4 regions of the Streptomyces sp. LMG1-1-1.1 genome follow, and region 3 is predicted to be linked to each of the others. Evidence: riboswitches for the same ligand, from Rfam matches in the RefSeq annotation. Region 3 holds a riboswitch; each other region holds the start of a gene.
The links. Region 3 has a riboswitch for cyclic di-AMP ahead of MRBLMG1_RS22000 (transglycosylase family protein). Riboswitches for the same ligand answer to the same signal wherever they lie in the genome.

Region 1 (5,499 bases), on a different contig from region 3:
CGAGCTGCGCACGATATCCGGCGAGCTCCCGGCGTACGCGGCGGCCGGCTGGCTCTCCCCCGCCGAGCCGCTCGCGCTCTCCTCGATGCGCGCCCGCCAGGTGGCCCGCTCCTTCGCCGGCCGGACGTACGGCCCGGCGGCCGCGCGGGCCGTCGGCGAGTACGAGTCCTTCGCGACGACCCTCGCGTTCCTCCGGAACCGGGCCAAGCGCGGCACGGCCGGACCCGACTTCCCGGCCCGCGAGCAGGAGCTGCTGCACCACCTGTGGCAGCGCCGCGACGTCGCCTCGCCCTCCCTGACGTACGCGGCGCGTGCGACGGGCCGGGTGTGGGCGCCGCCGCAGTACCTGGACTACGGCGGCTACAACCCGTACCGGAGCTAGCCGGAGAAGTCGGAGACCCGGCCGGTGACGACCGGGCCGGGCCGGCGATGACCGGGCCGGGGCCGGAGGCGACCGGCGGACGCCCGGGCCTGCCCGGCGAAGGCCGCCCCGAGCACGCCCCGAGCCCGGCCCGAGAGCGCCCCGAGCACGCCCCGAGACCGCCCCAAGCACGCCCCCGGTCAGCCCGCGGACGCCTCCGTGAGCAGGGTGAGTTCGGCCTCGGTGAGGGTCAGGTCGGCCGACGCGACCAGGGCGGGGAGCTGTTCGACCGTACGGGCCGAGGCGATCGGCGCGACGACGGTGGGGCGGGAGGCGAGCCAGGCGAGGGCGACGGTGGCGAGCTCGGCGCCGTGGGCCTCGGCGACGGCGTCGAGGGCGGAGAGGACGGCCCGGCCGCGCTCGGTGTCGAGGTGCCCGCCGGCGCCGGCGGCGCGGACGCTGTCGACGGTGGCGCCGGGGCGGTACTTGCCGGTGAGGAAGCCGGACGCGAGGCCGTAGTACGGGACGGCGGCGAGCCCGCCCTGCTCGGCGGTGGCCAGGAGCGGGCCCTCGTAGGTCGCGCGGGAGACCAGGTTGTAGTGCGGCTGGAGGGCCACGTACCGGGTGAGGCCCTCGGCCTCGGCGAAGTCGAGGGAGGCGCGCAGCCGCTCCGGCGAGATGTTGGAGGCGGCGACGGCGCGCACCTTGCCGTCCTTCACCAGCTGGTCGAGGGCGGTGACGATCTCCTCGACGGGGACGGTCTCGTCGTCGAAGTGCGTGTAGTAGAGGTCGATGCGGTCGGTGCCGAGGCGGCGCAGCGACTCCTCCGCGGCGCCCTTGATGGTGGAGGCGGAGAGCCCCTTGAAGTGGGGGTGGGCGCCGACCTTGGTGGCGACGACGACGTCGTCGCGGTTGCCGCGGGAGGCGAGCCAGCGGCCGATGACGGTCTCGGACTCGCCGCCCTCGTTGCCCTCGGCCCACGCGGAGTACACGTCGGCGGAGTCGACGAAGTTGCCGCCGGCGGCGGCGTAGGCGTCGAGGACGGCGAAGGACTGGGCCTCGTCGGCGGTCCAGCCGAAGACGTTGCCGCCCAGGGCGAGCGGGAAGACGTGCAGGTCGGAGCTGCCCAGCGGGCGGAGAGAGGTCATGTGTCGATCAACCCCGCCGGCCGCCGGGCCTATTCCGTGCGAGCGCCCCGGGACGGTCTCAGACCGTCAGGCCCTTGGAGCGGAGCCACTGCGCCGGGTCGATGCCGTCGCCGCCGGCGGTGTGGACCTCCATGTGGAGGTGGGCGCCGGTGACGTTGCCGGTGGCGCCGACGCGGCCGATGGTCTCGCCGGTGCCCACGGTCTGACCGGCGGAGACCGTCATGGACGAGAGGTGGCAGTACCAGACCTCGGTGCCGTCGGCGAGCTCCAGGACGATCCGGTAGCCGTAGGAACCGGACCAGCCCGCGGACTTCACGGTGGCGCCGTGGACGGCCTTGAGCGGGGTGCCCGTGGGCGCGGCGAAGTCGAGGCCGGTGTGGTAGCCGGAGGACCACATCGAGCCGGACTGCATGTAGGAGGCGGTGAGGGTGTACGAGGAGACGGGCAGCGAGTAGCTCGCGGCGAGCTTGGCGAGGCGCTCGGCCTCCGCCTTCGCGGCGGCTTCCGCCTCGGCCTTGGCCTTCGCCTCCGCCTCGGCCTTCGCCTTGGCCTCGGCGGCCGCCTTCTCGGCCTCCGCCTCCTTGGCCACGGCCTCGGCGGCGGCCTTCTCGGCGGCCAGCTTCTCCGCGGCGGCCTTGTCGGCGGCGTCGGCGGAGGCCTGCTGCTGCTCGGCCTGCTGGAGGATGCGGGCGCGCAGGGCCTCGCCCGCGTCGGCGCCGGACGCGGTCCGGTCGGTCGCGTCGGTCTGCGCGTCGGCCGCCGTGGTGTAGGTGGCGGCGGTGAGCGGGTTCGGGTTGGCGCGGGCCGCGCTGACGGGCTCGCTGTCCTCGCCGGGGAGGAGGGCGCCGACGCCGGGAAGGTCGTGGGCGTCCGGGAGGTCGATGTCCGGGAGGTCGGGGAGCGAGATCGCGACCGGCGGCTTCTCCTGCGCGGTGGCGAGGCCGCCCGCGCCGACGGCGGCGATCACGCCGACGCCGAGGACGGTGGAGGAGCGGGCGAAGTTGGAGCGCTGCTTGACGACCCGGTGGCGGCCGCCGGAGCGGCTCTGCGCGCGGAGGGAGTCCTCGGTGGGATTCCACTCGGTGTCCGGGGCGGCGGGACCCGCACCGCCACCGAAGGCATCGAAGGGGGCTTCGGGTGCGGGGGTGTTGGACGCCACGGAGGGGCGCTCCTTTCCTTCCTTCTCGCCTACCGGGTTAGCTGACGGGTTCGGAGCAGGAAGGTCTCCTACGGGCACGGTCGCACAGGTGCGATGGGCCCGATTCACCCCAAGTGGTGGTTCCCCGGTTCCTTTTCAGGATTCGGCGCGTGCGCACGGTGCCGCCTCTTGCGACGGCTGAAACGACCGCGCTGCGTTATCGAACGTTAATAGACAGGGGGTCCCGATTCCAAGCCGTTCCTCTTGATCATTCATTGAAATGGGGGGGAATGGTCCGAGTTGAGCCCCCTTCAGAAACACGGCCGCAAACCCCGGCGATCTGACGTTAAGTCAATTGTTATCGCAGGGAGATCCTTCGACTACGCCTGGTCACCATGGTCGCCCGGCGGCACCACCGGCATGGTCCGGCGCCGCTCCGGCTGCCCCGCCGCCGGCCGGCTCACCGCGAGCAGCGCCATGTCGTCCGTCGAACCGCCGCCCGTGTGGAGGCGTACGTCGTCCACGAGCGCGTCGAGCAGCTCCTCCGGCCCCGGGAAGATCCGGCCGGCGAGCCGCTCGGCCGGATCGTAGAAGACGCCCTCCGCGTTCCGCGCCTCCGAGAGGCCGTCGGTGTAGAGGAGCAGGGTCGCGCCCGGCGGATACGGCCGCGCCTCGGCCCGGTCCGGCCAGGCCGCCAGGTCCCCCATGCCGAGCGGCAGCGCCGCCTCGCCCGGCTCCATGAGGTCGAGCCGCCCGTCCGCGTAGAGCATCAGCGGAGGCGGGTGCCCGCGGTTCACGACCCGTACGAACCCGCCGAACGTGCCGCTGCCGTCGGTGCGCGGGATCTCGGCGAGGACCGCGGTGGTGAACCCCTCGAAGGCGTCGAGCCCGTGCCGGCGGGTGCCCTCGCGGGCCAGCGCCCGTTCGAGGCGCTGCGCCACGCCCTCCAGGGTCCGTTCCTGTTCGGCCGCCTCCCGGAAGGCCCCGATGACGACGGCGACGGCCTCGACCGCGTCCATCCCCTTGCCCCGGACGTCCCCGACCACCAGCCGCACCCCGTGCGGGGTGTCCTGGACGGCGAACAGGTCGCCGCCGATGAACGCGTCCGCCTGCGCCGCCTCGTACCGCGCCGCGCACTGGAGCCCGCCGATCCGCTCCGCGGGCGTCGGCAGCACCGCCTTCTGCGCGGTCTCCGCGATGACCCGCGCCGAGGCGAGCCGCTCGCCGCTGCGGCGCACGACCCGGTTGATGAGGAGGGCGAGCGCGGAGACGGTGACGACGGTCAGCGTCTCGGTGAGGGCCGGGACGTCGCCGGCGGTGCCGTTGTAGACGTGCAGCCCGTAGGAGGCGAGGACGGCGGCGATCCCGGTGACCAGGGTGGTGACCATGGAGAAGAAGGGCGCGGCGATCAGCGGGGCGGCGGAGAACAGGGGCGCCGCCGTGTACGCGGGCGGTGTCTGCACGTCGAAGACGACACCGCCCATGATCACCAGCGGGGGCAGCGCACGGATGAAGCGCCGGGCGCCGCCGTACGCGGGGCGGCCCTCGCCGCGCCGACGCCCGCCGCCCGCCACTCCTTGGGGGTGCCCCACCTGTGCTCTCCTGCCCGGTCCGCCCGGCCGCGGTCCGCACCGCGCCCTCCCAGGTTGGCCGCCGCGACCCCGGAGGGCGACTCCCACGGGGCCGAGTGGCGTAGCCCCCCGGCGCCGTGGCCCCGTCACGCCGGCAGCCCCGTCGGCCCCCTCGGGCCACCGGAGCGGCGGCCCGGTCAGCCCCCGGTCGCCCCCTCGGCGAGCCGTCCGCCGCGGGCCAGCAGGGCCATCGCCGCCGCGCACACCAGGCCCACCGCGCACAGGCCGAGCCACGGCGCCGCCGACCAGCCGGTGACGTCGAGGAGCGCGCCCGTGCCCAGGTTCCCGAGGGTGATGCCGACCCCGCACACGGTGTTGTAGAGCCCGTAGTGGGTGGCGACCCACCGCCCCCGGGACAGAGCGACGACGGTGTCCATCTCGTAGGGGTAGAGCACCGCGTTCGCGACGGCGAGGACGGCCGCGCACAGCAGCAGCCCGACCGCGCCCCGGCCCAGCGCCGCCGGGGCGAGGAACGCCCCGCCCATCAGGGCGAGCCCGAGGACGAGGCACCGCTCCCGGCTCAGCCGGCGCCGGCACCAGGCCGTGATCCGCAGCTGCCCGGCGAGCGCGACCAGCGCCGAGACGACGAACAGCGCCGTCGTGAGCCCCGTGCCGTCCGCCGCGAGCGGCAGCGCCAGGTAGACCTGGAAGGACAGGACGTACGAGCCGGTCATGGCCAGCGAGAAGAACCAGAAGGTCCGGTGCGAGAGGACCGTACGGAACTGCCCCCGCTCCCCCTCCTCCCGGGGCGCGCGGGACGCCCGTACGGGAAGGTGCCGGAGTTGTACGAGGGTCAGGCCGGCGAACAGCACCGCCGCCACCACGCACGTCAGCCGGAACGACACCCCCGTCAGGGCCACCCCGACGAGCGGCCCGAGCAGGATGCCCGCCTGGTAGTACACGTTGAAGAGCGCGAAGGCCTCCACCCGCCGCTCCTCGCCCGCCTCCGCCGCGAGACAGGCCCGTACGGCGGGGTTGAACAGCGCCCCCGCCAGCCCGGTCGCGAGGGAGGCGGCGATCAGCATCGGCAGCGACTGGGCGAAGGCGAGCGCCCCGAAGCCGACCGTCCGCAGCGCGCAGCCGGCCACGATGAGCGGCTTGAAGCCGAGCCGGTCGGCGAGCGCCCCGCCGACCAGGAACATGCCCTGCTGGGAGAGGTTCCGGGCGCCCAGGACGAGCCCGACCGCCCAGGCCGCCATCCCGAGCCCGTCCGCGAGGTGC
Region 2 (5,499 bases), on a different contig from region 3:
CCTCGACCTAGCCGGGCGGGGCATCAGGTTCAGCGTCGGCGTGGTCGGGCTGCCCGAGCACGCGGCGGACGCCCGCCGGCTGCGCGCCGCGCTGCCGCCGCACGTGTACCTCTGGGTGAACGCGGCGGAGGGGCACACGTACACCGACGCGGAGGCGGCGGAGTGGACGGGGATCGACCCGCTCTTCCCGTACAGCCGACATCCGCACCGGTCGGCGGGTCTGCCCTGCCGCACGGGCGAGTCGGTGATCTCGGTGGACGGCGAGGGGACGGTCCGCCGCTGCCACTTCGTCAGGGCGGAGCTGGGGAACCTGTACGACGGCTCGTACCGCGCCGCCCTGCGCCCCCGGGCCTGTCCCCTCGCCGTCTGCGACTGCCACATCGGCTACGTCCACTTGGAGACGCTGCCGCTGTACGACGTGTTCGCCGGCGGGGTGCTGGAGCGGATCCCCGCCGTCGTTCCCCCGCCGGCCCTCCCCCGGACTACAGGGGCATGAGGTCGGGGCGCTTGGCCTCGACGTGGTCGCCGGAGCTCTCGCCGCGGAGGCGGCGGCCGATCCACGGGACGAGGTACTCCTTGGCCCAGTGGATGTCGTCGCGGCGGACTTCGAGGGTGCCGCGCGGGGGGACCGGGGGCCAGGGCTGGTCCGGGTCGGCGGGCACGGGCAGGCCGAGGACCTGGGCGGCGCGCAGCGCGACGCGGGTGTGGCCGTCCGGGGAGAGGTGGAGCCGGTCGTCGTCCCAGGCGCGCCGGTCCTGGACGGACTTCAGCGACCACAGGTCGAGGACCGGGCAGCCGTAGCGGTCGGCGATGGCCCGGACGTGTCCGTTGTACGTGGCGATCTTGCCGCGCAGGTGCTTGAGGAGGATCACGTCGCGGGTGTCGAAGCCGGTGGTCACCATGACGGTGCCGACGGCGGAGGTCAGGTCGGCGACGGCGCGTTCGAAGCGCTCGGCGACGTCGTCGGGGTCCGTGCCGGGGCGGATGATGTCGTTGCCGCCGGCGCAGAAGGTCACCAGGTCGGGGGCGAGTTCCTTCGCCCGGGGGACCTGTTCCGCCACGATCTGGTCGAGGAGGCGCCCGCGTACGGCCAGGTTGGCGTAACGGAAGTCGTCGTGCTCCGGCAGCTCGTCGGCGAGCAGGACCGCGAAACGGTCCGCCCAGCCGACGTACGTCCCGTCGGGCCCGGGGTCTCCGACGCCCTCGGTGAAGCTGTCACCGATCGCCGCGTACGACCCGAATGCGTTCTTGTCTGTTGATCTCGAATCGTCTGCCACGGGACCACATCCTTCCTCTTCGGATGTGACCTACGCGACCGTAAGGAGGGGTTGACGCAGGGTGACATATGCCACCGATAAAGATTCTCCCAAGCCGGAATACGGCGGCGGCCCGGCACGCGCGTGCCGGGCCGCCGGAGGTGTCCGCGTCGGGGGGGCGTCCGCGTCAGACGGCGACACCGTGCTGGCGCAGGTAGGCCAGCGGATCGATGTCCGAGCCGTAGTTCGGCGTGGTGCGGATCTCGAAGTGCAGGTGCGGGCCGGTGGAGTTGCCGGTGGAACCGGAGAGGCCGATCTGCTGGCCGCCGGTGACGGTCTGGCCGGACGAGACGGAGAGGGAGGAGAGGTGGGCGTACTGCGAGTAGTTGCCGTCGGCGTGCTGGATGACGACCTCGTTGCCGTAGGCGCCGCTCCATCCGGCGGAGACGACCGTGCCGGCGCCGACGGCGCGGACGGTGGTGCCGGAGGAGGCGATGAAGTCGACACCGGTGTGGTAGCCGGAGGACCACATCGAGCCGGAGGCGTGGTACGGGGTGGAGAAGCCGCCGCCGGCGACGGGGGTGACCCAGCCGGAGGCGGAGGTCGAGGAGCCCGACGACTGCGCGGTCTGCGAGGACTGCGAGGTGGCGGTCTCCGTGGTGGCGGCGGCCGGGGCGGAGGAGCGCTCGCTGCCGCGGGAGGCGCGCGGGGTGTCGCCGTTCTTCGAGCTCTGCGTGCTCTTGGGGGCGGCCTTGGGCGCGGTGCTCTTCGGGGCGGCGGGCGCGGAGCCCTTGGCGCCGAGGGTGAGCTTCATGCCGGGGAGGATCAGCGAGGGGTTCTCGCCGACGACCTGGCGGTTGTCGGCGTACAGCTTCTGCCAGCCGCCGGCGAGGTGGTGCTCGGCGGCGATCTTCGACAGGTAGTCGCCGCGGACGACGGAGTACGTCTTCGGCGCCGTCTTGGCGGCGGCGGGGGCGGCCTCGACCACGGCGGGGGCCTTCACCTGCGCGGCGGCGGTGACGGCGTGGGCCGGGACGGCGGCCGGAGCGGACTGCTCGGCGGCGTGGGCCCCGGTCGCTCCGAGGAGCGGGAGGGCGACGACGGCGCCACCGGTGCCGGCGACGGCGAGTCCACGGGTGAGGGGGTTGATCCTGGGACGGCGGTGCTTACCCTTCGCGGGCATGGCGAATTCCTCTCCGGCGCCTGCGAGGTGAGCTGTCGGGTTCGGACTGGAGATGCCCGGCCGCGTTCTCACGCGGCTTCACCCCTAGCCGTCCTGCATCGCGGGACCGGCGTACTTCCTGGGTCCCCCGCTCCTGCCACACATGGGTGAGTGAATTCCGGACGGTGGCAGGATTCGGCGGTCCGACCGGATTGACGGTGACGCTAGACGAGCGGGGTCGGCGCGAACAAGCCACTGTTTTCGAGGGGGATTCCCCGGCGTGCCATTCGGCTCGAATTCCGGTCACCCTGTGTGGATGACGGTCCTTCGATTTCCTTTTTGCGCACGGCATTTGCTCCGGACGGTCGGCCACGATCCGTCACCTTTATGACGCTGCTCACGCGGCCCGACCCATCTCGCCTGCAACCAGGGCGCGTTATCCCCAATGCCTTAATTCGGACAGATCGCCCATTACCGTCCGAGGGGGTGCGCCCGCACCGCCCCACCGGGATGATTGCCCCTGGAACCGATCTCGTGTCGGGCACCCGAACGACGACACCCAGGAGCATCCGTGACGCAGCAGCTTCCGCAGGTCCCGCCCACCGAAGCGAACGAGCCCGAGCTGGCGGCGGTCCGCAACTTCAGGGACGTGGGCGGCCTGCCGACGACGGACGGGCGCGCCGTGCGCGCCGGCCGTCTCTTCCGCAGCGGCCACCTCGCCCACGCGACCGAGAGCGACGCCGCCTTCCTCGCCACGCTGGGACTGCACACCGTCTTCGACTTCCGCAACGAGGCCGACCGGAAGGTCGAGGGCGCGGACGTCGAGCTGCCCGGCGTACGGAACGTGAACATACCGCTCAACGACCCGGCCGACGGGAAGGAGTTCTGGAAGCTGGTCCGCGACGGCGAGATCGAGCAGCTGCGGGAGATCCTCGGCGACGGCAAGGCGGCCGCCCGGATGTCCGACTCGTACCGGAAGATGGTGGTCGAGCGGGCGTGGGAGCACAGCCGCATCCTGCACTCCATGGCGGAGGAGAGCGTCCCCGCCCTGATGCACTGCGCGGCCGGCAAGGACCGCGCCGGGCTCTCCATCGCGATCACGCTGCTCGCCGTCGGGGTCGAGCGGGAGGCGATCGAGGCCGACTACGTGAAGTCGAACGACCCGCACCGCCGCTACAAGGTGCGCCGCAGCTCCACCTCCCCCGACGCGATGTCGCCCGAGGTGATGGAGCTGCTGAGCCCGCTCTTCGACGCGCGGGTGGAGTACCTGCGGGCCGCCTTCGAGACGATCGAGGCGACCTGGGGCACGGTGGACACCTACCTCACGGAGGGCCTGAAGCTGACCCCGGAGACCCGCGAGCGCCTGCGGGAGCAGCTGCTCACGGAGGCCTGACCTCCGGCCGCCCGCGCCGCCGCCGGCCGCCTCCGCGGGACCGCCGCTACTGGTTCTGCCCGCCCAGCATGAAGAGCAGGTAGAGGAAGCCGGCGAAGAGGTGGCCGGCGATCAGATAGGCGAAGAGACGGAGCACGAGCCCCTTGGGGAACTTGCCCTCTCCTCGCTCCTCGCCGGTGACAGGCGCGGACTTCTCGGACATGTCGGTCCTTTCCTGGGGAAGGGTGACGCGGGTTCAGCGCAGGTGCGGGGTTCCGTCGCCGAGGCACAGCTCGGCCGCGGGACTCTGCATCAGCGTGTGGACGAAGAGGAGCTCGGCCCCGCCGGTGGTGGCGGCGCCGATCCGGTGCGGGGTCAGCGAGTCGAAGTGCGCGCTGTCCCCGGGATCGAGGACGTGGACGGCCTCGCCGAGCGCGAGCCGCACCCGGCCCTCCAGGACGTGGATCCACTCCTCGCCGGGGTGGACCCGCACGATGTCGGCCCGGGTGGCGTACGGCACGTGCACGCGCAGGCACTGGAGGGCGCGGCCGGCGCCGCCGGCCTGGCGGTAGATCCAGCCGTCGGCCTCGACGGGGTCGGAGCGGCCGGCCCGCACGACGGGGTCGCGCTCGGGCGGTGTCTCGCCCAGGAGCTCGGACACCGTCGTACCGTAGATGCGTGCGAGCGCGAGCAGCATCGGCAGCGAGGGCTGCCGGTTCCCCGTCTCCAGCCGCGAGAGGTGGGCGGGCGAGAGGCCGGCGCGCTGGGCGGCGGCCTCCAGGGTGAGCCCCCGGCGGCGGCGCAGGGCCCGCAGCTGCGGGGCGACGTCGGGCAGGACGCCGGTGGTGTCGGGGTCCGGGGAGGCTTCCCCGGGGACGTGGTCCATGCGTCCATTCCGCCAGGAACATGCCTCTGAGGCAAGTTTCTTGCCTCAGAGGCAAAAGCCGGTCGAAGCCGGTCGAAGCCGACGGCCGGTGCGCGTCAGCGCTGCGCGACCGCCTGCCTCACCAGCGTCCTCCCGAAGTCCCACATCAGCCCGCCACCCCCGTGCGCCTCGTCCATGACCGCCGTGAAGGCGGTGACGAACCGGTCCACGTCCGCCTCGTCGATGATCAGCGGCGGGATCAGCTTGATCACCTCCAGGTGGTCGCCGGAGACCTGCGTGAGGATCCGGTGCCGCTGGAGCAGCGGGACGACGACCATCTGGGCGAAGAGGCCCTTGCGGGCCGCCTGGAGCATCGTCCAGCGGCCGCGCAGCCCGAGGGAGGACGGCCGGCCGAACTCGATCCCGATCATCAGACCGCGCCCGCGGATCTCGTGCAGCAGCTCGTACCGGGGCACGAGCTCCTTGAGGCGCCCGGAGAGCAGGTCGCCGATCCGGCGGGCGTGGGCGACCGTGCCCTCGTCCTCCATGACCGACAGGACGGCGAGCCCGGCCGCCATGGCCTGCGCGTTCGACCCGAAGCTCGCCGAGTGGACCAGGACGCGGTCCATCGACGAGTACACCTTCTTGAAGATCCAGTCCTTGCCCAGGGTGGCGCCGACCGGCACGTAGCCGCCGGAGAGCGCCTTGGCGACGCAGACCAGGTCCGGCTCGACGCCCTCGTCGTGCTGGTACGCGTAGAAGTCGCCGGTCCGGCCGAGGCCGGTCTGCACCTCGTCCGCGATCAGCAGGGCCCCGTGCCGGTGCAGCAGCTCCTGGGCGGCCC
Region 3 (5,499 bases):
GGCGGACGACGTCCGCGTCCCACCAGGACGGTTCGCCGGCCGCCGCGGCCTCGTCCGCGCCGGCCAGCATGAGGTCGGCGACCAGGCCGTAGGCCTCGGTCCACGCCTTCTCGGCCTCCAGGTTCCAGGCGGAACCGGCGGCGTGCGCGAAGGCGGCGAGCAGGCTGCCGCCGACGGCGGCGTACAGCGCGGGGGAGGCGAGGAACTTGCGGTGGTCGCGGCCCAGCTGCCCGAGGTAGGGGCCGAGGCCGGGGTCCTCCAGGTGCGTCACCACATGGGTGAGCGCGGCGAAGAGCCGGTCGCGCTGCGGGAGCATGTCCGCGGGGAACAGCTCGCGCACACCCGGGTTGTTCCAGAACAGGTGCGAGTAGAAGAAGGTGACGGCTTGTTCGGCGCGTCTCTCGACGACGGCGAAGGTAGCTCTGAGCAGCTGGGGGTCCACCGACAAGAATCTAGGGCACGACCTGTACCCCTTGATCACAGGTTCTCCACGAACGTGCCTTCCCGGGGTATCCCTGTACGGTCGTGCCGTGCGTACGACTCCCGGCCCCGCCTCCGCCCCCGAGCTCTTCACCTGGGAGTTCGCGAGCGATCCGTATCCCGCCTACGCCTGGCTGCGCGAGCACGCGCCCGTGCACCGGACGACGCTGCCCAGCGGGGTCGAGGCCTGGCTCGTGACCCGGTACGCCGACGCCCGGCAGGCGCTGGCGGACCAGCGGCTCTCGAAGAACCCGGCGCACCACGACGAGTCCCCGCACGCGAAGGGGAAGACGGGCATCCCGGGCGAGCGCAAGGCCGAGCTGATGACCCACCTGCTCAACATCGACCCGCCGGACCACACCCGGCTGCGGCGGCTGGTGTCGAAGGCCTTCACCCCGCGCAGGGTCGCCGAGTTCGCGCCGCGGGTGCAGGAGCTGACCGACGGGCTCATCGACTCGTTCGCGGAGCGGGGGAGCGCCGACCTCATCCACGAGTTCGCGTTCCCGCTGCCCATCTACGCGATCTGCGACCTGCTCGGCGTGCCGCCGGAGGACCAGGACGACTTCCGGGACTGGGCCGGGATGATGATCCGGCACGGCGGGGGGCCGCGCGGCGGGGTCGCGCGGTCGGTCAAGAAGATGCGCGGCTATCTCGCGGAGCTGATCCACCGCAAGCGCGAGGAGTCCGGCGAGGACCTCATCTCGGGGCTCATCAAGGCCTCCGACCACGGCGAGCACCTCACCGAGAACGAGGCCGCCGCCATGGCCTTCATCATCCTCTTCGCCGGTTTCGAGACGACCGTGAACCTCATCGGCAACGGGGTCTACCAGCTGCTGCGCCACCCCGGGCAGCGCGAGGGGCTCCAGGCCTCGCTCGCGGCCGGGGAGCAGGGGCTCCTGGAGACGGGCGTGGAGGAACTGCTGCGGTTCGACGGGCCGGTGGAGATGGCGACCTGGCGCTACGCGACGCGGGCGCTGACCATCGGCGGGCAGGAGATCCCGGCCGGGGACCCGGTGCTCGTGGTGCTCGCCGCCGCGAACCGGGACCCGGCGCGGTTCGCGGGACCGGACGTGCTGGACCTCACCCGGCGGGACAACCAGCACCTCGGGTACGGGCACGGCATCCACTACTGCCTGGGCGCGCCGCTCGCCCGCCTGGAGGGGCAGACCGCGCTGGCGACCCTGCTGACTCGCCTGCCGGACCTGCGACTTGCGGTCGACCCGGACGAACTGCGGTGGCGCGGTGGGCTCATCATGCGGGGATTGCGCACGCTTCCGGTGGAATTCTCCCCTTCCGTACCCCTCCAGTGAACTGACGATTCATCAGAACTGTGATCTTCGCGTGATCGCCGGTCCATCGACTTGTGACGAGCGTTCGAATACGGCTACGTTCACCGCAGTCTTCAGCCGTCACGCGAAAGGCGCTTCTATGCGTTCCGGGAACGGACGACACCGTCGCCCCCGTCAGGCCCCCGCCCTCGTCGTCGCCGCAGGTGTGACCGGATCCGCCATGGCGCTGCCGCTGCTCGCCACGGGGTCCGCCTCCGCCGCCGACGCCTCCACCTGGGACCGGGTGGCCGAGTGCGAGTCCGGCGGCCAGTGGAGTGCCAACTTCGGCAACGGCATGTACGGCGGACTCCAGTTCACCCAGGACAGCTGGGAGCGCAACGGGGGTCTGGCGTACGCGCCCAGCCCCGACCTCGCCAGCCGCGCCCAGCAGATCGCGGTGGCCGAGAAGGCCCTTGCCAAGGGCAGCACCGAGTGGGCCACCTGCGCGCCGATCGCCGGCCTGACGAACGACGGCAAGGGCACCGGGGTGGACCCGGGCCCGACCTCCGTCCCGAAGGCCCCCACGGGGCCGGTCGCCGAGTCGAACCGGACCGACGGCCTCCCGGCGGGCTCCGCCGACGCCGCCGGGGAGGCGAAGACGGCCACGGCCGTCCCGTCGCCCGTCGCGCCCGGCACGCCGGGGACCCCGGACGCCTCGGTCACCCCGGGAGTGCCCGTCACCCCCGGTACGCCGACGACTCCCGGCACGCCTGATGAGTCCGTTACGCCCGGTACGCCCGTTTCCCCCGATGGGGCGGAGGGTGACGTGCCGTCGGCCACGCCGGGTTCCGGCAAGCACCGGGGCGAGGCCGCTCCGGAGGAAACCGGCAAGCCGGGCAGCTCGGGCGAATCGGGTAGACACGCATCTTCCACGGACAAGCTGGCTGAAAACGCCTCCTCGACGCCCTCGGCTGACGGTGCGAAGAATTCGAACGCAACGGACAGTCAGGACACTTCGGGCGCGTACACCGTGCAGCCCGGCGACAGCCTCTCCGATATCGCGCAGTCGAACGAACTGCCGGGAGGGTGGACGGCCCTCTATGACGCCAACCGTCAGACGGTGGGCGCCGATCCGGACCTGATCCTGCCTGGTCAGAGCCTTGAGCTGACGACGGATCCGGCTTCGGTCGAGGGGTAGTTCAGGGCTGTATGTCCGGTTCTGGGCAAGTGAGACATGGGTCTCTTCGCCTCAACTGGCGTGTCCTGTCCGTAACCTTTGCCTCCGTCACCTCTCACCTGCACAAACGCCCCCCACCGGAGGGCAAGTAAGGGCGATATTTCCGCAATCGGCCTCTTTGAACTTCCGGTGGGTCTGTGTCTACGGTCGTAACCGCTCGCCACCGCGGGCCCCGTCGACCGAAACGCCGAATCCTGCCGTCGGCCGATGGGAACAGTCGTCGCGTCAGCGCCGAAGGCAGGAGTGGGGGACCCAAGGTAAGTGCCGGTCCCGGCCGTTGAGACAGACGGCCGAAGACCGGCTTGGGGTGAAGCCGCGTGCTAGGACACGCGGCCGGGCAACTTTCCGGCCCGAACCCGACAGCTCACCTCACAGGCGTCGGTGAGGAGAATCTCCATGCTGTTTTCCGGCAAGGGCAAACACCGTCGTCCCTCCAAGGCCACCCAGGTCGCCACGCTCGTCGGCGTCACCGGTGTCGCCGTCGCCGCCCCGCTGATGACCGCGGGCACCGCGTCGGCCGCCACGGCCTCCGAGTGGGACCGCGTCGCCCAGTGCGAGTCCGGTGGCAACTGGTCCATCAACACCGGCAACGGCTACTACGGCGGCCTGCAGTTCTCGGCCTCCACCTGGGCCGCGTACGGCGGCACCGCCTACGCCTCGACCGCCAACCAGGCTTCGAAGTCCCAGCAGATCGCCATCGGCGAGAAGGTCCTCGCGGGCCAGGGCAAGGGCGCGTGGCCGAGCTGTGGCGTGGGCCTCTCGGGCGCCGCCTACACCGGTGGCACTACCGAGGCTCCCCAGCGCACGGCCACCGAGCCGACCACGCGCAGCGAGCAGCGCCAGGCCCCGAAGAAGGCCGAGGCCACCAAGAAGGCCGCCTCCGCCAAGAAGGCCACGGCCCGCAAGACCGTCACCACCCCGGCCGGCACGACGGTCAAGAAGGGTGACGGCGAGTACCGGGTCGAGGCCGGCGACACGCTCGGCACCATCGCCCAGGAGCACGGCGTCAAGGGCGGCTGGGAGAAGCTCTACGACCTGAACAAGGACGTCGTCGCCGACGCCGACCTCATCTACGTGGGCCAGCAGCTCCACCTGAAGTGAGCCTGACGACTCTCCCGCGGTGACCACCCCGGTCCGGCGTGCCTTCCCCCCGTGCACGCCGGACCGGGGTTCCGTCGTGTCGGACCCCTTAATGAGGGCCCGTAGCGGGGCCCCGGCGGTTACCGTCCAGTAGATCTGAGGCCCTTCGTCCCCATGTGCGTGCCCTTGGGTCCTTTTTCGTCCCAGGGTGCGGGCGCCCGGCTGGCTGGAGCCCCCGAGGCGGTTAGGCTCTTGTCGCAAGGCCAAGCGACCTGCATCGACCTTGCGTCACATCCAGCGTCACATCCCAGAAGGAGATGCTCGTGCCGTCCATCGACGTCGTCGTAGCCCGGGAAATCCTGGACTCCCGAGGCAACCCCACGGTCGAGGTCGAGGTCGGCCTCGACGACGGCAGCACCGGCCGTGCTGCTGTTCCGTCCGGCGCCTCCACCGGTGCGTTCGAGGCCATCGAGCTTCGCGACGGTGACCCCAACCGCTACCTGGGCAAGGGTGTCGAGAAGGCCGTCCTCGCCGTCATCGAGCAGATCGGCCCGGAGCTCGTCGGCTACGACGCCACCGAGCAGCGGCTGATCGACCAGGCCATGTTCGACCTGGACGCCACCGAGAACAAGGGCTCGCTCGGCGCCAACGCCATCCTCGGCGTCTCGCTCGCCGTCGCGCACGCCGCCTCCGAGGCCAGCGACCTCCCGCTGTTCCGCTACCTCGGCGGCCCGAACGCGCACCTGCTGCCCGTTCCGATGATGAACATCCTCAACGGTGGGTCGCACGCCGACTCCAACGTGGACATCCAGGAGTTCATGATCGCCCCGATCGGCGCGGAGTCCTTCTCCGAGGCCCTTCGCTGGGGTGCGGAGATCTACCACACGCTCAAGGGCGTGCTGAAGCGCAAGGGCCTCTCCACCGGCCTCGGCGACGAGGGCGGCTTCGCCCCGAACCTCGAGTCGAACCGCGCCGCCCTCGACCTCATCGTCGAGGCCATCAAGGAGGCCGGCTACACCCCGGGCTCCGACGTCGCGCTGGCGCTCGACGTCGCCGCGTCCGAGTTCTACAAGGACGGCACGTACGAGTTCGAGGGCAAGTCCCGCTCGGCCGCCGAGATGACCGAGTACTACGAAGAGCTCGTCGCCGCGTACCCGATGGTCTCCATCGAGGACCCGCTGTTCGAGGACGACTGGGCGGGTTGGAAGGTCCTCACCGACAAGCTGGGCAGCAAGGTCCAGATCGTCGGCGACGACCTCTTCGTCACCAACCCGGAGCGCCTCGCCCGCGGCATCGAGGAGGGCACCGCGAACGCCCTCCTGGTCAAGGTCAACCAGATCGGCTCGCTGACCGAGACCCTCGACGCCGTCGAGCTGGCCCAGCGCAACGGCTTCAAGTGCATGATGTCCCACCGCTCCGGCGAGACCGAGGACG
Region 4 (5,499 bases), on a different contig from region 3:
GGTCAGCGTCCACGCGCCCGGGGTCTTCTACGCGATCGGCCAGTTCTACCGGGACTTCGAGCAGACCGCCGACGCCGAGGTCATCGCGTGTCTGGACCGCAGCCGTGCGGCACGGGGCCCGGTGGTGCGGGACTCGGACGTGAGGGTCGCGGTCGACGGCGTCACGCTCGCGGGGCGGCTCGCCGTGCCCGACGGGGCCGTGGGGATCGTGCTGTTCGCCCACGGCAGCGGGAGCAGCCGACACAGTCCCCGCAACCGGGCGGTCGCGGAGGTGCTCAACCGGGAGGGGCTCGGGACCCTGCTGTTCGATCTGCTGACCGAGGCCGAGGCGGGCGATCGGGCGCATGTCTTCGACACGCCGCTCCTGGCCGGCCGGCTCTCGTTCGCCACGAAGTGGCTGGCCGAGCAGCCGGTGGGCGCCGGCCTCCCGCTGGGCTACTTCGGTGCGAGCACGGGAGCGGCCGCCGCGCTGTGGGCGGCGGCCGATCCGGATTGCGCGGTGAGCGCCGTCGTGTCGCGCGGTGGCCGGCCCGACCTCGCGGGGGACCGGCTGGCCGGGGTGCGTGCTCCCACGCTCCTGGTGGTGGGCGGTGACGACGCGCTGGTGCTGGACCTGAACCGGAGGGCCGGTTCACTGCTGCGCTGTGAGAACAGGCTCGCCGTGGTCGAGGGCGCCACGCACCTCTTCGAGGAGCCGGGTGCCCTGGAGGAGGTGGCGGAGCTCGCCACCTCCTGGTTCACCGGGCACTTCCGGGGTCAGTAGGCGCTGTTGACGTTGTCGATGGAGCCGTAGCGGTCGGCCGCGTAGTTGCACGCGGCGGTGATGTTGGCGACCGGGTCGAAGAGGTCCATCGACGTGCCGGGCACGTGATAGGCGAGGAAGGTCGGCTCGATGACCTGGAGCAGGCCCTTGGAGGGCGTTCCGGCCGCCGCGTTGGAGTCCCAGAGGTTGATGGCCTGGGGGTTGCCGGAGGACTCGCGCATGACGTTGCGGAGGATGCCGTCGTACGAACCCGGGATGCCCCGCTGGGCCATGATGGCCAGCGACTCGCGGATCCAGCCGTCCAGGTCGTCGGTGTAGTTGGTGGCGGCGGCCGGGGCCGCGGCGGGGGCGGCCTGCGCGGCGGAGGCACCGGTGGAGGCGCCCGTGGTGGCCGGGGCGGACCGGCGCTCGGAGCGGCTCGCCCGATCGGGTGTAGCGGTCTTCTTCTTCGCCGGCGCAGGAGTGACCTTCGCGGAATCCCGACGAAGCGTCAACTCAAGGCCCGGATGAATAAGTGACGGATTGTCACCCACGGCGCTCCGGTTGGCCCGGTAAAGGCTCTTCCAGCCGCCCTGAATTCCCTTCTTCCGGGCGATGAGGGAAAGCGAGTCGCCGCGGACGACGGTGTAGGTGCGGGCGGCGGCCGGGGCGGCGGGAGCCTTGGCGGCGGTCGGCGCCGCGAAGGCGGGGGCTGCGACGGCGGGGGCCGCGACGGCGCGGGCGGTGAATTCCGGGGCTCCGGAAACGGGAGCGGCTCCGGCCACGGCGGGGGTGATCAGCGGCAGGGCAAGGGCGACGCCGCCCGTGCCGGCCAGCGCGAGTCCCTGGGAGACGGGGCGGCGTCGGGGGCGGCGGTGCTTACCGTGAGCAGGCATGACGGATTCCTCTCCGGCGCCTGCGGGGTGAGCTGTCGGGTTCGGACGGGAGCTGTCCGGCCGCGCGCACGCGGCTGCACCCCGAGCCGTTCCGGATTTCCGGACCGGCGTATTCGTGGGTCCCCCGCTCCTGCCGTCGGGTGAAAAGGGGAGGTATTTCGAGCGGTGGCAGGATTAGGCGATCCGCTCGAATGGAGGTGACCGTAGGCCAGTAATGCGGCGGATAACAAGGGGACGGCAGCCCGTGGCGCGGCGAAAGGATCACGTAATTCAGGGAATTCAAGATCGGCCACCCGTCCGGCCCGTCGAACTCCCGTGTCTCCCATGGCCTGCGGACATTCCGATCACCGGGGCGAATCCGGCGAAGTGAGTCGCATCACCAGGTTCCCAATGTCCGAATATGCACGGTAATTCTGTTAATGGTGAAGTGGGTGGAAAAGGCCTTGTGGGCGGGTGTGCACTCAAGGGCAAAAGTGGCAAAACCGACATTTGTCCTGAACGATGGACCCACCCCGACCGAGGAGCCGCCGGATGTCGCCCGCCCTCTCCACGCCCAGCCCCGACACCGTCGACCGCGAGGCCGCCGCGCTCTACGACAGCGCCGTCTGGCAGCGCATCGTCACCGACTGGACGACCGACGAGCCGCTCGTTCCCGACGCTCCGCCGCGAGAGCCGGAGAGCTGGCGGAAACTCCTCACGGTGCCGGTGGAGAGACTCGTGGCCGACGCCCTCGACGCCCTGCCGCCGCCCCTCCCCGCCGAACCCCGCCTGCCGGGCCGCGTCGGAGCCGTACTGCCGGACCGGCTGCACGTCTGGCGCCGCATCGGCCGCACCGACCTGCGCCCGTCGGTCCACCTCGGCTACGCCCGTCGCGTGCTCACGGAATGGGGCTGGCAGAACGCCCCGTACAAGCTGCGCGACGCGCGCGGGGCGCGGTGCGTCTGCGGCGCCCTGCTCGCCGCGCACCGTCTCGGCCACGGGAGCGCCGACACCATGAACGAAGCGGCGGCCTGGATCATGACCGAGCTCCGGTCGCGGGGCTGGAGTGAGCTGATCGGACCGTGGAACCGGGCCCCCGGCCGTACGGCGGACGACGCCGTGGCCCTCCTGGACGCCACCATCCACCGGGCCGCGCAGGCCGGCCGCTGACGACGGCGGACCGCTAACCGCTAGGGGGGTGACGATCGCCGGGCGGCACCCGAGGGCGCCGCCCGGCGGACGGGAGCGGTCAGCCGCTGATGCTCGGCGCTCCGGTCTCGATGTGACCGGTGTACCGGCGCGACCAGGTGCCGTCGATGTCGGCGACGATCGTGAAGTCGTACCAGCCGCCGTTGTAGGCCACCGCGTTGAAGAAGTCCTCGCGGGTGGAGTTCGCCGGCACCGTGTACGTCCACGGCCCGTCCGAGCGGTAGGCGTTCGACCGGATCGTGAAGGTGACCGGACCCCCCGACGCGTTGGTCATCCTGAACCACAGGGCCGTCTTGCCCGTCCCCGGCTCGGTCGCGAACCGGGCGGCCACCTCCACGGCCTTGCCCGCCTTCGAGGCGTCGCCGATGAAGCGCCGCAGGAAGCGGTTGGGGCCCATCATCGAGACGTCGTACTTGCCCGACCCCGAGCCGAGGCCGATGTTGAAGTAGTCGGAGGCCGTGCCGCCCGGGTCGACGGTGTACTGCCAGGCGGCGGTGTCGCGGTACTGGTGCGGGTGGATCGAGAAGTGGGCCGCGCGCCGGGCCTCGGAGCCCTGGTTCGTCATCGAGAACCAGGCCAGGATCTTGCCGGCCGCTCCGAACTCGAACCGGTCGAGGTTCCCGTTCACCTGGTACGGCACCGCGCGGGCCGGTCGGGTGCCGGACTCCTGCGCGGGCAGGGCGTTGTTCTGGGGGGCCGGGTTCGGCAGCGGTCCGCAGGTGGCCTGGCCGATGACCTTCGCCGTGGAGGGAAGGCCCGTCGGCACGCCGTACACCGGGTTGGCGAAGTCGAAGACCCCCGTCAGATCGCCCGTCACCTTCCTGCGCCAGGCGCTGATGTTGGGGCACGTGGCCGGTGTGCCGAGGGCCGCCGTCCAGGTCTCCATGAAGCGCAGCACGGAGGTGTGGTCGAAGACCTCGGAGCTCACCCAACCGCCGCGGGTCCACGGGGACATGACAATCATCGGGACGCGGAAGCCCAGGCCGATCGGCGCGCCGTCGAGGTACTCGCCCGGTGTCCCCGGCGGGGCGACCGGAGGCGGCACGTGGTCGAAGAAGCCGTCGTTCTCGTCGTAGTTGAGGAAGAGCACCGTCGAGTCGAAGACCTCGGCATTGGCGGCGAGGGCGCGGTAGACCAGGTCGACGAAGTGCGCGCCGTCCCCGGGCGGGGCGTAGGGGTGCTCCGAGAACGCCTCGCTCGCGACCACCCAGGACACCTGCGGCAGCGTGCCCGCGACGACGTCGGCGCGGATCGCCGCGGCGATGTCGTCCGGGGTCGAGCCGGTGACCTTGGGCACCGATCCCATGCCCCGGTCGTACAGCGGGTCCCCGGGCCGCGCGTCGGTGAACTTCTCGAAGTACGCGAGGCCGTTGTCGCCGTAGTTGTCCTGGGCGTTCTGGTAGACCTTCCAGCTCACCCCGGCGCGCTGGAGCGCCTCGGCGTACGTCTCCCAGGTCAGGCCCGACTCGTCGCCGCCGTCCTTGCTGGTGCCGTCGATCTTGCCGCTCCAGAGGAAGGTGCGGTTGGGGCCCGTGGCGCTGAGCGCCGAGCAGAAGTACGCGTCGCAGATCGTGTAGTGATCGGCGAGCGCGTGGTGGAAGGGGATGTCCCCGCGGTCGAGGTGGCCGAGGGTCCGGGTGTTGCCCACTCCCGTCACCCAGTTGTCGAGGCGCCCCTTGTTCCACGCGGCGTGCTGTGAGGTCCAGCTGTGCGGCAGGTCGCCGTTGCACTGCGCGAGCGTCTCGCCGTCGACACCGCCGGCGGGCGGGGTGTCGCTCAGCTTCCAGGGGTAGTGGCGGCCGCCCCAGTTGGGCTGGTTGAACGTGCCCCAGCCGCCGGGCAGGTTGCCCGCGGCGCGGTCGGCGAAGCCGCGGACGCCGCGCAGGGTGCCGAAGTAGTGGTCGAAGCTGCGGTTCTCCTGCATGAGGATCACCACGTGCTTGACGTCGGTGAGGGTGCCGGTCGCCGTCGACGCGGCGGCGGACGCCGGCGCCGGCGGCAGCGCCGCTCCCGCCACGAGCCCCGCGCCGATACCGACGAACCCCCTGCGGCTGATGGGAATCATGCCCCGCCTCTCGCGTCACGGTGTGCCCAGGCGGGCACGTCGGAGACATGATGGGGGAGGCGAGCTTAAAGGTATACGGCTGTGCCGTAATTAGTGGGTTAACAGCCGGAGGCCAGGTAGCCGCGGCACCGGATTGGTCCCTCCGCGGACCAATGGCGTCAGACGGTGATCACCTTCACGCCGGCCTCGGTGAGCTGGTCGACCGTCTCCGGCGCGATGCCGGTGTCCGTCACGAGGACGTCGATCCGGTCGGGGCCGCAGATCCGGGCGAACGCTCGGCGACCCATCTTCGAGGAGTCGGTCACCACGACGACCCGGCTCGCGCGCTCCGCGAAGAGCCGGCTGATGCTCGCCTCGTCCTCCTGGTGGGCCATCACGCCGAGCCGGGTGTCGAACCCGTCGACGCCCAGGATCACGGCGTCCAGCACAACCTGGTTGAGCACCCCGACCGTCAGCGGGCCGACCAGCTCGTACGTCTGGGGGCGTGCCACCCCGCCGGTGGCGACGATCTTGATCTGCGGCCGCACGGCGAGCTCGCCGGCGATGTTGAGGGCGTTGGTGACCACGGTCAGCGCGGGGCCTTCGGCCGACGGCGCCGCCTCGGTTCG

Region 1: linked by a shared signal. The riboswitch ahead of MRBLMG1_RS22590 (M23 family metallopeptidase) and the one ahead of MRBLMG1_RS22000 (transglycosylase family protein) in region 3 are both predicted to bind cyclic di-AMP.
Region 2: linked by a shared signal. The riboswitch ahead of MRBLMG1_RS01535 (M23 family metallopeptidase) and the one ahead of MRBLMG1_RS22000 (transglycosylase family protein) in region 3 are both predicted to bind cyclic di-AMP.
Region 4: linked by a shared signal. The riboswitch ahead of MRBLMG1_RS12850 (LysM peptidoglycan-binding domain-containing protein) and the one ahead of MRBLMG1_RS22000 (transglycosylase family protein) in region 3 are both predicted to bind cyclic di-AMP.

Annotation. Positions count from the first base shown of each region.
Region 1 is NZ_JBFPNH010000038.1:67,502-73,000, reverse strand. It holds gene MRBLMG1_RS22600 (PrsW family intramembrane metalloprotease) at 1-382, shown strand, start outside; gene MRBLMG1_RS22595 (aldo/keto reductase) at 562-1,509, opposite strand; gene MRBLMG1_RS22590 (M23 family metallopeptidase) at 1,568-2,668, opposite strand; cyclic di-AMP (ydaO/yuaA leader) riboswitch at 2,680-2,826, opposite strand; gene MRBLMG1_RS22585 (PP2C family protein-serine/threonine phosphatase) at 3,028-4,239, opposite strand; gene MRBLMG1_RS22580 (MFS transporter) at 4,416-5,499, opposite strand, start outside.
Region 2 is NZ_JBFPNH010000001.1:365,146-370,644, reverse strand. It holds gene MRBLMG1_RS01545 (STM4011 family radical SAM protein) at 1-496, shown strand, start outside; gene MRBLMG1_RS01540 (SGNH/GDSL hydrolase family protein) at 483-1,277, opposite strand; gene MRBLMG1_RS01535 (M23 family metallopeptidase) at 1,444-2,439, opposite strand; cyclic di-AMP (ydaO/yuaA leader) riboswitch at 2,442-2,598, opposite strand; gene MRBLMG1_RS01530 (tyrosine-protein phosphatase) at 2,990-3,811, shown strand; gene MRBLMG1_RS01525 (DUF6126 family protein) at 3,858-4,013, opposite strand; gene MRBLMG1_RS01520 (helix-turn-helix domain-containing protein) at 4,047-4,676, opposite strand; gene MRBLMG1_RS01515 (aspartate aminotransferase family protein) at 4,772-5,499, opposite strand, start outside.
Region 3 is NZ_JBFPNH010000037.1:46,309-51,807, reverse strand. It holds gene MRBLMG1_RS22015 (globin domain-containing protein) at 1-442, opposite strand, end outside; gene MRBLMG1_RS22010 (cytochrome P450 family protein) at 531-1,790, shown strand; gene MRBLMG1_RS22005 (transglycosylase family protein) at 1,909-2,946, shown strand; cyclic di-AMP (ydaO/yuaA leader) riboswitch at 3,205-3,378, shown strand; gene MRBLMG1_RS22000 (transglycosylase family protein) at 3,382-4,086, shown strand; gene eno (phosphopyruvate hydratase) at 4,383-5,499, shown strand, end outside.
Region 4 is NZ_JBFPNH010000022.1:31,270-36,768, reverse strand. It holds gene MRBLMG1_RS12855 (phosphoribosyltransferase family protein) at 1-763, shown strand, start outside; gene MRBLMG1_RS12850 (LysM peptidoglycan-binding domain-containing protein) at 757-1,638, opposite strand; cyclic di-AMP (ydaO/yuaA leader) riboswitch at 1,643-1,799, opposite strand; gene MRBLMG1_RS12845 (DUF6197 family protein) at 2,170-2,787, shown strand; gene MRBLMG1_RS12840 (phosphocholine-specific phospholipase C) at 2,867-4,891, opposite strand; gene MRBLMG1_RS12835 (DeoR/GlpR family DNA-binding transcription regulator) at 5,050-5,499, opposite strand, start outside.